3 regions of the Streptomyces sp. NPDC058650 genome follow, and region 2 is predicted to be linked to each of the others. Evidence: riboswitches for the same ligand, from Rfam matches in the RefSeq annotation. Region 2 holds a riboswitch; each other region holds the start of a gene.

Region 1 (3,898 bases), on a different contig from region 2:
GGCCTCGGCTCCCGGCCGGTCTGCGGAGACCACCAGCGCCGCGAGGACCGTGGTGAGCGGCACGGAGGCGACCAGACCGATCGAACCGACCAGCGTTCGGACGATCTCCACTGCGACCAACTCGCTGTTGGCCACCGTACCCATGCTGCTCTGCGCGATCGAGAAGAGCAGCAGCAGCGGCAGGGCGGCGCCCGCGTAAGCGAGGACCAGGGTGTTCACGACCGAGGCGATGTGGTCGCGGCCGATCCGGATCCCGGCCCGGTACAGGGCGCGCGGCCCCATGCGCGGGTCGGCCTGGTGCAGCTCCCAGACCGCCGAGGTCTGGGTGACGGTCACGTCGTCGAGGACACCGAGCGACCCGATGATGACGCTGGCGAGCAGCAGGCCGGACATGTCGATGTCCGGATACAGGCCGTGGATCAGCCCGGTGTTGTCGTCGGTGTTGCCGCTGAGCGAGGCCCAGCCGATGAAGAGCGAGCCGAGCAGGCCGATCAGCAGCAGCGAGATCAGCGTGCCGAGCACCGCGACCGAGGTGCGGGCCGAGAGACCATGGCACAAGTAGAGCGCGATCAGCATGATCGCGCTCGACCCGACCACCGCCACGACCAGCGGATTCGAGCCCTCCAGGATCGCCGGCAGGATGAAGAACGTCAGCACCAGGAAGCTCGCGACGAGCGCGACGAGCGCCATCAAGCCCTTCAGCCGGCCGACGACCACGACCGCGACGGCGAAGATCCCGGCGAGCAGCGCCATCGGGAGCTTCCGGTTCACGTCCGTCACGGAGTACTGGAGGTCGCGCGGGGCATCGGGGGCGTACGCCACCACCACGCCCTGCCCCTCGTGCAGTTGGCGCGGCGCGTCGGGCTGCACGATCTCGGTGAACGTACGGCCCTTCTCCCGGCCGCTGGTTACCTCGATCATCGCCTTCTCGCACTGACCCTGCTGGGCTTCGACCGCCTCGCGTCCCTCGGGGGTGGAGGTGTCGCCCGTCGGCGGGACCTGGGCGGCGTTCACGTCCTTGCAGTCGACCTGTTCGACGGAGACGACCGTGCCCTGCTCGGTCTGCCGGTCGAAGCCGACCCCGGTGCGCTCGTGCGCCGGAGCGCCGCCCGGCCACAGGACCGCGAGCCCGACCAGGACGGCGGTGGCGAAGGGGATCAGGACCGCGGCGATGACCTTGCGCAGGTGCCGGGAGACGGGGGCGGCGGGGCCGTGGCTGTGGCTGTGCCCGTGCCCGTGGGAGGGGCCGGAATCGCGCCCGTGCCCATGGTCGGGACCGGGGACGTGGCCGTGCGGCTCGGGGGGCTGCTGGGGGGAAGTCACCGACCGATCATCGCAAGAACGGTGGGGGCCCACTGTTCAGCACGCCCGGGATGGCGCTAGCGTGGTGACCACTTTGCACACGCGGGAGCTCGGAGCACCGGGCTGAGAGGGCGCTGATCACCGTACGCACGTACGGGAGGAGGCTGCGCCGACCGCCGAACCTGTTACCGGGTAATGCCGGCGTAGGGAGATCGGTCTCATGACCATTCAGGATGCACGCACGCCTGCCTCCGACCAGGACGGCACGTCCGTCGACGGCGCCCGCACGCCGGGCTGGCACAAGGGCTACGTCGAGGGTTCGCGCCCCGACCTCCAGGTCCCGGTCCGTCAGGTGCACCTCACCAACGGCAAGGACGTGACGCTGTACGACACGTCCGGTCCGTACACCGACCCCACCATCGACACCGACGTACGGCGAGGCCTTGCGCCGTTGCGCGAGAACTGGATCATCGCGCGCGGTGACACCGAGGAGTACGCGGGCCGTCCCGTCCGCCCCGAGGACGACGGCATCAAGCACACGTCGCCGCGCGGCGGCGGGCTCAAGAACCTCGACGCCGTCTTCCCCGGCCGTCCGCGCCTGCCGCGCCGCGGCCGCGACGGCCAGGCGGTGACGCAGCTCGCGTACGCCCGCCGGGGGGAGATCACCCCGGAGATGGAGTACGTCGCGATTCGGGAGAACGTCTCCCCCGAGGTCGTACGGGAGGAGATCGCCGCGGGCCGCGCGGTGCTCCCGGCGAACGTCAACCACCCGGAGATCGAGCCGATGATCATCGGCAAGCGGTTCCTGGTGAAGGTGAACGCCAACATCGGCAACTCCGCCGTCACCTCCTCCATCGAGGAGGAGGTGGAGAAGATGACCTGGGCCACCAAGTGGGGCGCGGACACGGTCATGGACCTGTCCACCGGCCGCAACATCCACACCACCCGCGAGTGGGTGCTGCGCAACTCCCCCGTGCCGATCGGTACCGTGCCGCTCTACCAGGCCCTGGAGAAGGTCGACGGCCGGGCCGAGGACCTGACCTGGGAGATCTACAAGGACACGGTCATCGAGCAGGCCGAGCAGGGCGTCGACTACATGACGGTGCACGCCGGCGTGCTCCTGCCGTACGTGCCGCTCACCGCGCGCCGCAAGACCGGCATCGTCTCGCGCGGCGGCTCGATCATGGCCGCCTGGTGTCTCGCCCACCACAAGGAGAACTTCCTCTACACGAACTTCGAGGAGCTCTGCGAGATCCTGGCGGCGTACGACGTCACGTACTCGCTCGGCGACGGTCTGCGCCCCGGCTCGATCGCGGACGCCAACGACGAGGCGCAGTTCGCGGAGCTGCGCACGCTCGGTGAGCTGAACACGATCGCCAAGCGGCACAACGTGCAGACGATGATCGAGGGCCCGGGCCACGTCCCGATGCACAAGATCAAGGAGAACATCGACCTCCAGCAGGAGATCTGCGAGGAGGCGCCGTTCTACACGCTCGGCCCGCTGACGACGGACGTGGCGCCCGCCTACGACCACATCACCTCCGGCATCGGCGCGGCGATGATCGCCTGGTGGGGCACGGCGATGCTCTGCTACGTCACGCCCAAGGAGCACCTGGGCCTGCCCAACAAGGACGACGTGAAGACGGGCGTCATCACGTACAAGATCGCCGCCCATGCGGCGGACCTCGCGAAGGGGCACCCGGGCGCGCAGGAGTGGGACGACGCGCTCTCGGACGCGCGGTTCGAGTTCCGCTGGGAGGACCAGTTCAACCTGGCGCTCGACCCGGTCACCGCACGCGAGTTCCACGACGAGACGCTGCCGGCGGAGCCCGCGAAGACCGCGCACTTCTGCTCGATGTGCGGTCCGAAGTTCTGCTCGATGAAGATCTCCCAGGACATCCGGCGGGAGCACGGCGGCACGCAGCAGGAGATCGAGGCCGGGATGGCGGAGAAGTCGAAGGAGTTCGCGGAGGCCGGCAACCGCGTGTACCTGCCGCTCGCGGACTGACCGCGGCGGCTTCTGAGTCGGCACCACGCCGGCTTCTGAGTCGGCACCACGCCGGTTTCTGAGCAGGTACCGGCCCGCGACCCACGGGGGAGTCGCGGGCCGGTGCCGTTGTCCGGGGGTGCCCCCGCCGGGTGGAGGCGCCGTCAGGTGGGGGTGCCGTCGTCCCGGTCCATGGCGGCGAGGGCGTCGCGGAGGAAGGGGACGACGCCGCGTTCGAGCAGGGCGAGGCGCCAGGCCTCGCGAGCGCGGGACAGTTCGTCGTCCGCCGCGGTGGCGGGCGTACCGGCGTTGACCGTCGCGGTCGGGCTGTTGCGCAGGGCGGTCCTGAGGATCCCGGCGGCCGCGCAGAGCAGGCCCGCGGCGGCGATCGCGCCGAAGACCAGGCCGGCCGTCAGCAGCGTCGCGCCGAACACCACGGTGGGCGCGATCGCGTGCAGGAGCGCGCCGACCAGCAGGAAGATGAAGGCGGCCGACCCGGCGAGGACGGGCACCATGACCGTGACGATCGCGGCGATCCCCGCTCCGGAGCCGTTCTGCGGGGCGGGTACGCGGGTGGCGACCGCGACGCGGCTCTGCTCGCGGACCTTG
Region 2 (3,898 bases):
GCGCACCCCAGCTCCATCGCGAGCGCCGCGTCCGAGGCCGTGCCCGCCCCGGCGTCCAGGATCACCGGCACCCCTGCCCGCTCCGCGATCAGCTGGAAGTTGTGCGGGTTGCGGATGCCGAGTCCCGAGCCGATGGGGGAGCCGAGCGGCATGATCGCCGCACACCCCACGTCCTCCAGCTTCCGCGCGAGGACCGGGTCGTCGTTCGTGTACGGCAGGACGGTGAAGCCCTCGTCGACCAGCGTCTCCGCCGCGTCGAGGAGCTCCACCCCGTCCGGCAGCAGCGTCCGCTCGTCGGCGACGACCTCCAGTTTGATCCAGTCGGTGCCGAGCGCCTCCCGGGCGAGCCGGGCGGTCAGGACCGCCTCGCCCGCCGTGAAGCAGCCCGCCGTGTTGGGCAGGACCCGGATGCCGAGCCGCTCCAGGACGGAGAGGACCGAGCCCTGGACCGTCGGGTCGAGCCGCCGCATCGCGACGGTGGTCAGCTCGGTGCCGCTGGCGACCAGCGAGCGCTCCAGGACGTCGAGGCTCGGCGCGCCGCCGGTGCCCATGATCAGGCGCGAGGAGAACTCCGTACCGCCGAGGGTGAACACGTCGTCGGACATCGCGCTCAGCCTCCCTGCACCGCGGTCAGGACCTCCACCCGGTCGCCCTCGCCGAGCAGCGTCGCCGCCCACTCGCTGCGCGGGACGACCGCCTCGTTCACGGCCGCGGCCACCCCGGACGGGGCCGTGCTCAGGGTCGCGACGAGGGCGTCGAGGGAGACGGGGCCGGTGAGCTCTCGGGGTTCTCCGTTCACGGACACGTTCACGGGCACGTTCATGCGGGTTGCTCCAGACGTACGGGAGGGGCGACGGAGAACCGCCGGGGGGTGAAGGCGCGGGCCTCGACGGGGAGGGCGCCCGTGGTGAGCACCTCCGCCATGACGTCGCCGGTGACGGGGGTGAGCAGCACCCCGTTGCGGTAGTGGCCCGTGGCCAGGTGCAGGCCGGGCAGGGCGCTGGGGCCGAGCAGCGGCGCGTTGTCCGGGGACGCCGGGCGCAGTCCGGCCAGCGTTTCGGTGAGCGGGAGCTCGGTGATGCCGGGGACGAGCTCGTGGGCGTCGCGCAGCAGCTCGTACATCCCGCCCGCGGTCACCGTGGTGTCCCAGCCGAGCTCCTCGCTGGTGGCGCCGACGACGAGCTCGCCGTTCTCGCGCGGCACGAGGTAGACGTGGCTGCCGCGGACGACGGCCCGGACGGTACGGGAGAGGAAGGGGGCGTACGGGGCGGGCACGCGTAGCCGCAGGACCTGGCCCTTCACGGGGCGGACCGGCGGCAGCACCTCGTCCGGCACGCCCGCGAGCCGCCCGCTCAGGCTGCCCGCGGCCAGGACGACCTGGCCGGCGCTCAGCTCCTCGCCGTCGGCGAGGAGGACCCCGCGGGCCCGGTCGCGTACGACCGTCAGGCGCTCCGCGAGGACGCGGTGGAAGACCACCCCGGCCCGCTCGCAGGCGACGAGGAGCGCGGCGGTCAGCCGGCGCGGGTCGACCTGGTGGTCGCCGTCCACGCGCAGCCCGCCGCGCACCCCGGGGGCGAGCATCGGTTCGAGACGGCGGCACTCGCGCCCGCTCAGCCACTCCGAGGTGAGGCCGCAGCGGGTCTGGAGGGCGTGGAGTTCGCGCAGATGGGCCCGGTCGTCGGAGTCGAGGGCGACGGCGAGGGTCCCGCAGGCGCGGTACCCCACGTCATGGCCGGTGGACTCCTCCAGGTCGGCGACGAACGCGGGATAGCGCGCGGCGGAGGCGAGGTTGAGCCCGAGCAGGGTCTCCTCGCCGTAGTGGAGTTCGGTGACGGCGGCGAGCATCCCGGCCGCGACCCGCGCGGCGCCGCCGCCCGGATCCGGGTCGACCACGGCGGTGCGCAGCCCGCGCCGTGCGGCCCGCCAGGCCGTGACCAGGCCGATGATGCCGCCCCCGACCACGAGGACATCGGAAGAACGCATGGGCGTCCAGCCCCTCCCTTCGCCGGCATGACCCGGATCAGGTTCGTACGGTCGGAGGCCGGCCAGCCTCCCTCTCAGCCCGGTGCGTCCGGGCTCCCGCGAGTGCTTTACGCCCGCCAGACTAGCCGCAGCCCCGGTGCGGTCCCAGGCCCCTCCCCGAACCACCGTCTTCCTGACGGATCGTCAGATGCGTAAGGTGGTCGGGTGAGCGAGCAGAAGCAGTCCCAGCAGCAGGTCGTGATCGTCGGAGCCGGGATGGCGGGTGTGCAGACCGCCGTCGCCCTGCGCGAACAGGGCTTCACCGGCCCCGTGACCCTCATCGGGGCCGAGCCCCACCAGCCCTACGACCGGCCCCCGCTCTCCAAGGCGATCCTCCTCGGCAAGGCCGAGGACTCCGCCTTCGACGTCGACTTCGAGGCGCTCGACGTCGAACTCCGCCTCGGCGTCGACGTCACCGGGCTGCGCGCCGCCGACCACGAGATCGACACCGAGGCCGGGCCCGTCCCGTACGACGTCCTGGTCGTCGCCACCGGAGCCCACCCCGTCACCCTGCCCGGCGCCGAGGGCGTCCCCGGGGTCCACCTGCTGCGCACCCTCGACGACGCCGTGCGCCTCGGCCCCGTCCTGGAGCGCCGCCACACCGTCGTGGTCGTCGGCGCGGGCTGGATCGGCGCCGAGTTCGCCACCGCCGCGCGCGAGGCCGGCTGCGCCGTCACCGTCGTCGAGGCGGCCGACCGCCCCCTCGCCGGGGCCCTGCCCGCCGAGGTCACCGCCCCCATGGTCGGCTGGTACGGGGCGAACGGCGCCGAACTCCTCACCCACGCGCGCGTGGACACGGTCGAACCCGGCCGGGTCGTCCTCGCCGACGGCCGCGAGCTGCCCGCCGACGCGGTCGTCGTCGGCATCGGCGCCCGCCCCGCCACCGGCTGGCTCGCCGGCTCCGGCATCGCCCTCGACCCGAGCGGCGCCGTCACGGCCGACGAGCGGCTGCGCACCTCCCTGCCCGACGTGTACGCGGTCGGCGACTGCGCCTCCTACCCCTCCGCCCGCTACGGCCGGCGCCTCCTCGTGCACCACTGGGACAACGCGCTCCAGGGCCCGCGCACGGTCGCCGCGACGATCACCGGCGCCGACACCGGCCCGTACGACCCGGTGCCGTACTTCTGGTCCGAGCAGTTCGGCCGGTTCGTCCAGTACGCCGGGCACCACGCGGACGCCGACGAGCTCCTGTGGCGCGGCGACCCGGCGGACGACACCTGGTCCGTGCTCTGGCTGCGCGCCGGGGTTCCGGTGGCCCTCCTCGCCGTCGGCCGCCCCCGTGACCTGGCCCAGGGCCGCAAGCTCATCGAGGCGGCCACCCCCGTCGATCCGGAGCGCGCCGCCGACCCGTCCGTCCCTCTGAAGGCGGCAGTGAGGTAGGGCCCGGGTACCGGCTGTCGGTCCGGGATGGCAGGCTTGTCCTGTGACCGAGATTGACGTAAAGATCGATGCGCTCGTCCCCGCCTGGCTCTACGTGCCCGACATCGCGGAGATGCTCGATGTCGAGGTGACGCGCGTGCGGCAGCTGATCAAGGAAGGTCAGCTCATCGCCGTGCGCCGTGGAGAGAACAACGCCCTGCAGATCCCCGCCGCCTTCATCCAGGGCGACGCGATCGTCAAGGGCCTCGTCGGGCTGCTGACCGTCCTGCGGGACGACGGCTTCACCGACGAGGAGATGCTGGAGTGGCTCTTCACTCCGGACGAGAGTCTGCCGGGCACGCCCGCGCAGGCGCTCAACGAGAATCGCGGCACGGAGGTGAAGCGCCGCGCCCAGGCGCTCGCCCTCTGACGCGCGCACGCACCGAAGACGCCACCAGCGGGTGACGCGGTGGCCGGCCCCTCACGGGCCGGCCACCGCGGCACCGGCGACACCGAC
Region 3 (3,898 bases), on a different contig from region 2:
CCCGCAGGTCGAACGGCGGCTCGTCGAGCGTGATGAGGAACCCGAAGCCGACGGTGACCGCCGAGACCCCGAGCGGCAGCATGAGCAGCGCGTCGAAGCCCCGCACGAACCGCCCGGCCATGGGGGTCCCCCCGCGCGAGCGAAGCCGAGAGTGGGGGATCGTGAGCGCCGCCGCCGCGAGACCCCCGATCAGCACCGCGATGCCCGTGGCGGCCACCGCGTACCGCAGCGAGTTCCCGATCGCCTCCAGCGGCGGCACCAGGAAGGTACCGCCGTCGTCGAGCGATCCCAGCGCCCGGTAGTAGCCGAGCCCGTACCCCTGCGGCCCGGCGAAGGAGCGCTCCACGAGCACGCCCAGCGGCAGCAGGATCAGCAGCGCCACCGAGACGAGGACGCCCGCGAGCAGCGCCCACTGTCCGCATCCGCGCGGCCGGCGCGCGGTCCGCTCCGGCGGGACGAGCCGTAGGGCGGTCTCCCGCCGCCGTACCGTCCGGGCGTGCACGGCCAGGATCGCCCCGACCGCGGCGAACTGGACGAGGGTGAGGACGGCGGCCGTCGGCAGGTCGAGCAGCCGGGCGGTCTGCCGGTAAATCTCGGCCTCCAGGGTGGAGTACCCGTCCCCGCCGAGGATCTGTACGACACCGAAGGAGGTGAACGTGAAGAGAAAGACCATCAGGGCGGCCGCCGACACCGCGGGCACGAGCGCGGGCAGGGTCACCGTCCGCCAGGCCGTCCAGCGCGAGGCGCCGAGGACCCGGGCGGCCTCCTCCTGGCGCGGGTCGAGCTGGGACCAGAGGCCGCCGACGGTCCGTACGACCACCGCGTAGTTGAAGAAGACGTGCGCGAGGAGGATCGCCCAGACGCTGGTGTCGAGCCGCAGCCCCCACAGCTCGTCCGTCAGCCCGCCCCGGCCGACGAGCGCCAGGAAGGCCGTGCCGACGAGGACGGTCGGCAGCACGAACGGGACCGTGACCACGGCCCGCAGCAGGCTCTTCCCGGGGAAGTCGAAGCGTGCGAAGACGTACGCGCCGGGCAGCGCCACGAGCAGCGTCAGACCGGTGGAGGCGGCCGCCTGCCACACGGTGAAGCCGAGCACGTCGAGGATGTCCGGCCGGCTCAGCGTCTCGCCGATCCGGCCGAACCGCCAGACGCCGTCGGGCCGCAGCCCCCGGTCGACGATCGACAGGACGGGCCAGGCGAAGAAGACCCCGAAGAACGCGACGGGCAGGGCCATCAGCCCCAGCCTCGTCGCGCTCCCCCGGAGGTCGCGCCTTACTTCAGTACGAGCGACGACCACTGCTGGATCCACGGGTCACGCTTCTCGGCGATCTTCTCGGGCGCCATGGTCTCCGGCTCGTCGACGACCACACCGTGCTTCGTGAACAGCTCCGGCAGCGTCGCGTCCTTCGCGACCGGGTTGACGAACATCTGGAGCGGCATGTCGTCCTGGAACGTCTTCGAGATCAGGAAGTCGATCAGCGCCTTGCCGCCCTCGGGGTTCTTCGCGCCGTTCAGCAGGCCCACGAACTCGATCTGCCGGAAGCAGGTGCCGGTGGAGACCCCGGTCGGAGCCACCTTCGGCTGCGGCTCGCCGTACAGCACCTCGACCGGCGGGCTGGAGGCGTACGACACGACGAGCGGCCGGTCGCCCTTGGCCTGCTTGCCGCCGGCCGAACCGGAGAACTCCTGGTTGTAGGCGAGCTCCCAGCTGTCGACGGTCTTCACACCGTTGTCCTTCAGCTTCTTCCAGTAGTCCTGCCAGCCCTCGTCGCCGTACTTCGCGGCCGTACCGAGGAGGAAGCCGAGGCCCGGGGAGGACCGCTCGGGGTTCTCGACGACGAGCAGGTCCTTGTACGCCGGCTTCGCCAGGTCGTCGAAGGTCTGCGGCGGCGCCAGCTTCTTGTCGGCGAAGTACTTCTTGTCGTAGTTGACGCAGATGTCGCCGGAGTCGACCGGGGTGACCCGCTGCTCCTTGTCGAGGCGGTACGCGGCCGGGATCCGGTCCACGCCCTTCGCCTCGTACGGGACGAAGATCCCGTTGTCGAGGGCGCGGGAGAGCAAGGTGTTGTCGACGCCGAAGAAGACGTCGCCCTGCGGGGAGCCCTTGGTCAGGATCTCCTTGTTGACGGCCTCGCCCGCGTCGCCGGCCTTGAGGACCTTGGCCGTGTATCCGGTCTCCTTCGTGAACGCCGCCAGCGCCTCCTTGGAGGCGTTGAAGGAGTCGTGGCTCACGAGGGTCACGGTCTTCGGCGCGGGCTTGCCGGACGTGCCCGCCTCATCCTTGGCGCCGGACTCGGTGCCGCAGGCGGCGAGGGTGGTGACGCCCAGCGCCGCGACAAGCGCGACGGCAGCCATCTTCTTGGTGCTCACTGAGATTCCTCCTGGGTATGACCAGGAAGAGACGCGGCCCTGCCCACGTCCGGCGGAAACCGGACGCGGGCAGGGCGCAACAGCTTGAGTTAACGACCGAACTTCCTACCCAGAATGACCTGGGCAAGGTTCAGAGGGTCTGCGGTCCTACGGTGACCGCACTCTCAGCGCTGTGGCGCTCCCCTGTCGGAATATGGAGATGTGTTCGAGCTCAGAGTACAAGGTCAGCGCTCGGAGGCCGCCAGCTGTCCACAGGCACCGTCGATCTCCTGGCCCCGGGTGTCCCGGACGGTCACCGGAACGCCGTGGCGGGCGATGGCGTCGACGAAGGCCCGCTCGTCCTCCGGACGGGACGCCGTCCACTTCGAACCGGGCGTCGGGTTCAGCGGGATCAGGTTGACGTGCACCCGCTTGTTCTTGAGCAGCTTGCCGAGGAGGTCACCGCGCCACGCCTGGTCGTTGATGTCGCGGATGAGCGCGTACTCGATGGAGACCCGGCGTCCCGACTTCTCCGCGTACTCCCAGGCGGCGTCTAGGACCTCGCGGACCTTCCAGCGGGTGTTCACCGGCACCAGGGTGTCGCGCAGCTCGTCGTCGGGGGCGTGCAGCGAGACCGCGAGGCGGCACTTGAAGCCCTCGTCGGCGAAGCGCTGCATCGCCGGCACGAGACCGACCGTGGACACGGTGATCCCGCGCTGCGAGAGCCCCAGACCGTCCGGCTCGGGGTCGGTGAGCCGCCGGATCGCGCCGACGACCCGGTTGTAGTTGGCTAGGGGCTCGCCCATGCCCATGAACACGATGTTCGAGAGGCGCGCCGGGCCGCCGGGCACCTCGCCGTCCCGCAGGGACCGCATGCCGTCCACGATCTGGTGCACGATCTCGGCGGTCGACAGGTTCCGGTCGAGCCCCGCCTGCCCGGTCGCGCAGAACGGGCAGTTCATGCCGCAGCCCGCCTGCGAGGAGATGCACATGGTCACCCGCTCCGGGTAGCGCATGAGCACCGACTCCACGAGCGTGCCGTCGTGCAGCCGCCACAGGGTCTTACGGGTGGTGTCGTCGTCGCACGAGATGTGCCGCACGACGGACATCAGGTCGGGCAGCAGCTCCCCGGCCAGCTTCTCCCGCGAGGCCGCCGGGATGTCGGTCCACTGCGCGGGGTCGTGCGCGTACCGAGCGAAGTAGTGCTGCGACAGCTGCTTGGCTCGGAACGGCTTCTCGCCGATCGCGGCGACGGCTTCCTTCCGCTCGGCGGGCGTGAGGTCGGCCAGGTGCCGCGGCGGCTTCTTGGCTCCCTTGGGGGCGATGAAAGTGAGTTCTCCGGGCACTGGACGGGCCACGATCGGGTGTCTCCTCAGACGGCACGAGGTCCGGACAGCCCCGCGTCGGCGGGAAGCGCGGCATGACGATGCCGAAGCCAGGAAACCTCACTGGAGCGCCCTCGCGGTGGCGAGGACGGCGGAAGGGCCCGCGGCGCACGCGCCACGAGCCCTTCCAGAGTACCCGCTGTCCGTCAACCATCTCCGACGGA

What was found. A riboswitch is a leader RNA that binds a small molecule or an ion and turns the genes downstream of it on or off. The one in region 2 is predicted to bind thiamine pyrophosphate.
Region 1: another riboswitch for thiamine pyrophosphate. It lies ahead of thiC (phosphomethylpyrimidine synthase ThiC); the one in region 2 lies ahead of thiO (glycine oxidase ThiO).
Region 3: another riboswitch for thiamine pyrophosphate. It lies ahead of ACFWWU_RS05660 (thiamine ABC transporter substrate binding subunit); the one in region 2 lies ahead of thiO (glycine oxidase ThiO).

The regions. Positions count from the first base shown of each region.
Region 1 is NZ_JBHXRL010000001.1:546,029-549,926, forward strand. It holds gene ACFWWU_RS02685 (YibE/F family protein) at 1-1,323, opposite strand, end outside; TPP riboswitch at 1,395-1,529, shown strand; gene thiC (phosphomethylpyrimidine synthase ThiC) at 1,523-3,310, shown strand; gene ACFWWU_RS02695 (hypothetical protein) at 3,454-3,898, opposite strand, start outside.
Region 2 is NZ_JBHXRL010000006.1:352,579-356,476, reverse strand. It holds gene ACFWWU_RS13845 (thiazole synthase) at 1-605, opposite strand, end outside; gene thiS (sulfur carrier protein ThiS) at 611-823, opposite strand; gene thiO (glycine oxidase ThiO) at 820-1,983, opposite strand; TPP riboswitch at 1,981-2,093, opposite strand; gene ACFWWU_RS13830 (NAD(P)/FAD-dependent oxidoreductase) at 2,239-3,402, shown strand; gene ACFWWU_RS13825 (Rv2175c family DNA-binding protein) at 3,446-3,811, shown strand.
Region 3 is NZ_JBHXRL010000002.1:414,672-418,569, reverse strand. It holds gene ACFWWU_RS05665 (ABC transporter permease) at 1-1,234, opposite strand, end outside; gene ACFWWU_RS05660 (thiamine ABC transporter substrate binding subunit) at 1,273-2,355, opposite strand; TPP riboswitch at 2,455-2,565, opposite strand; gene rlmN (23S rRNA (adenine(2503)-C(2))-methyltransferase RlmN) at 2,595-3,707, opposite strand.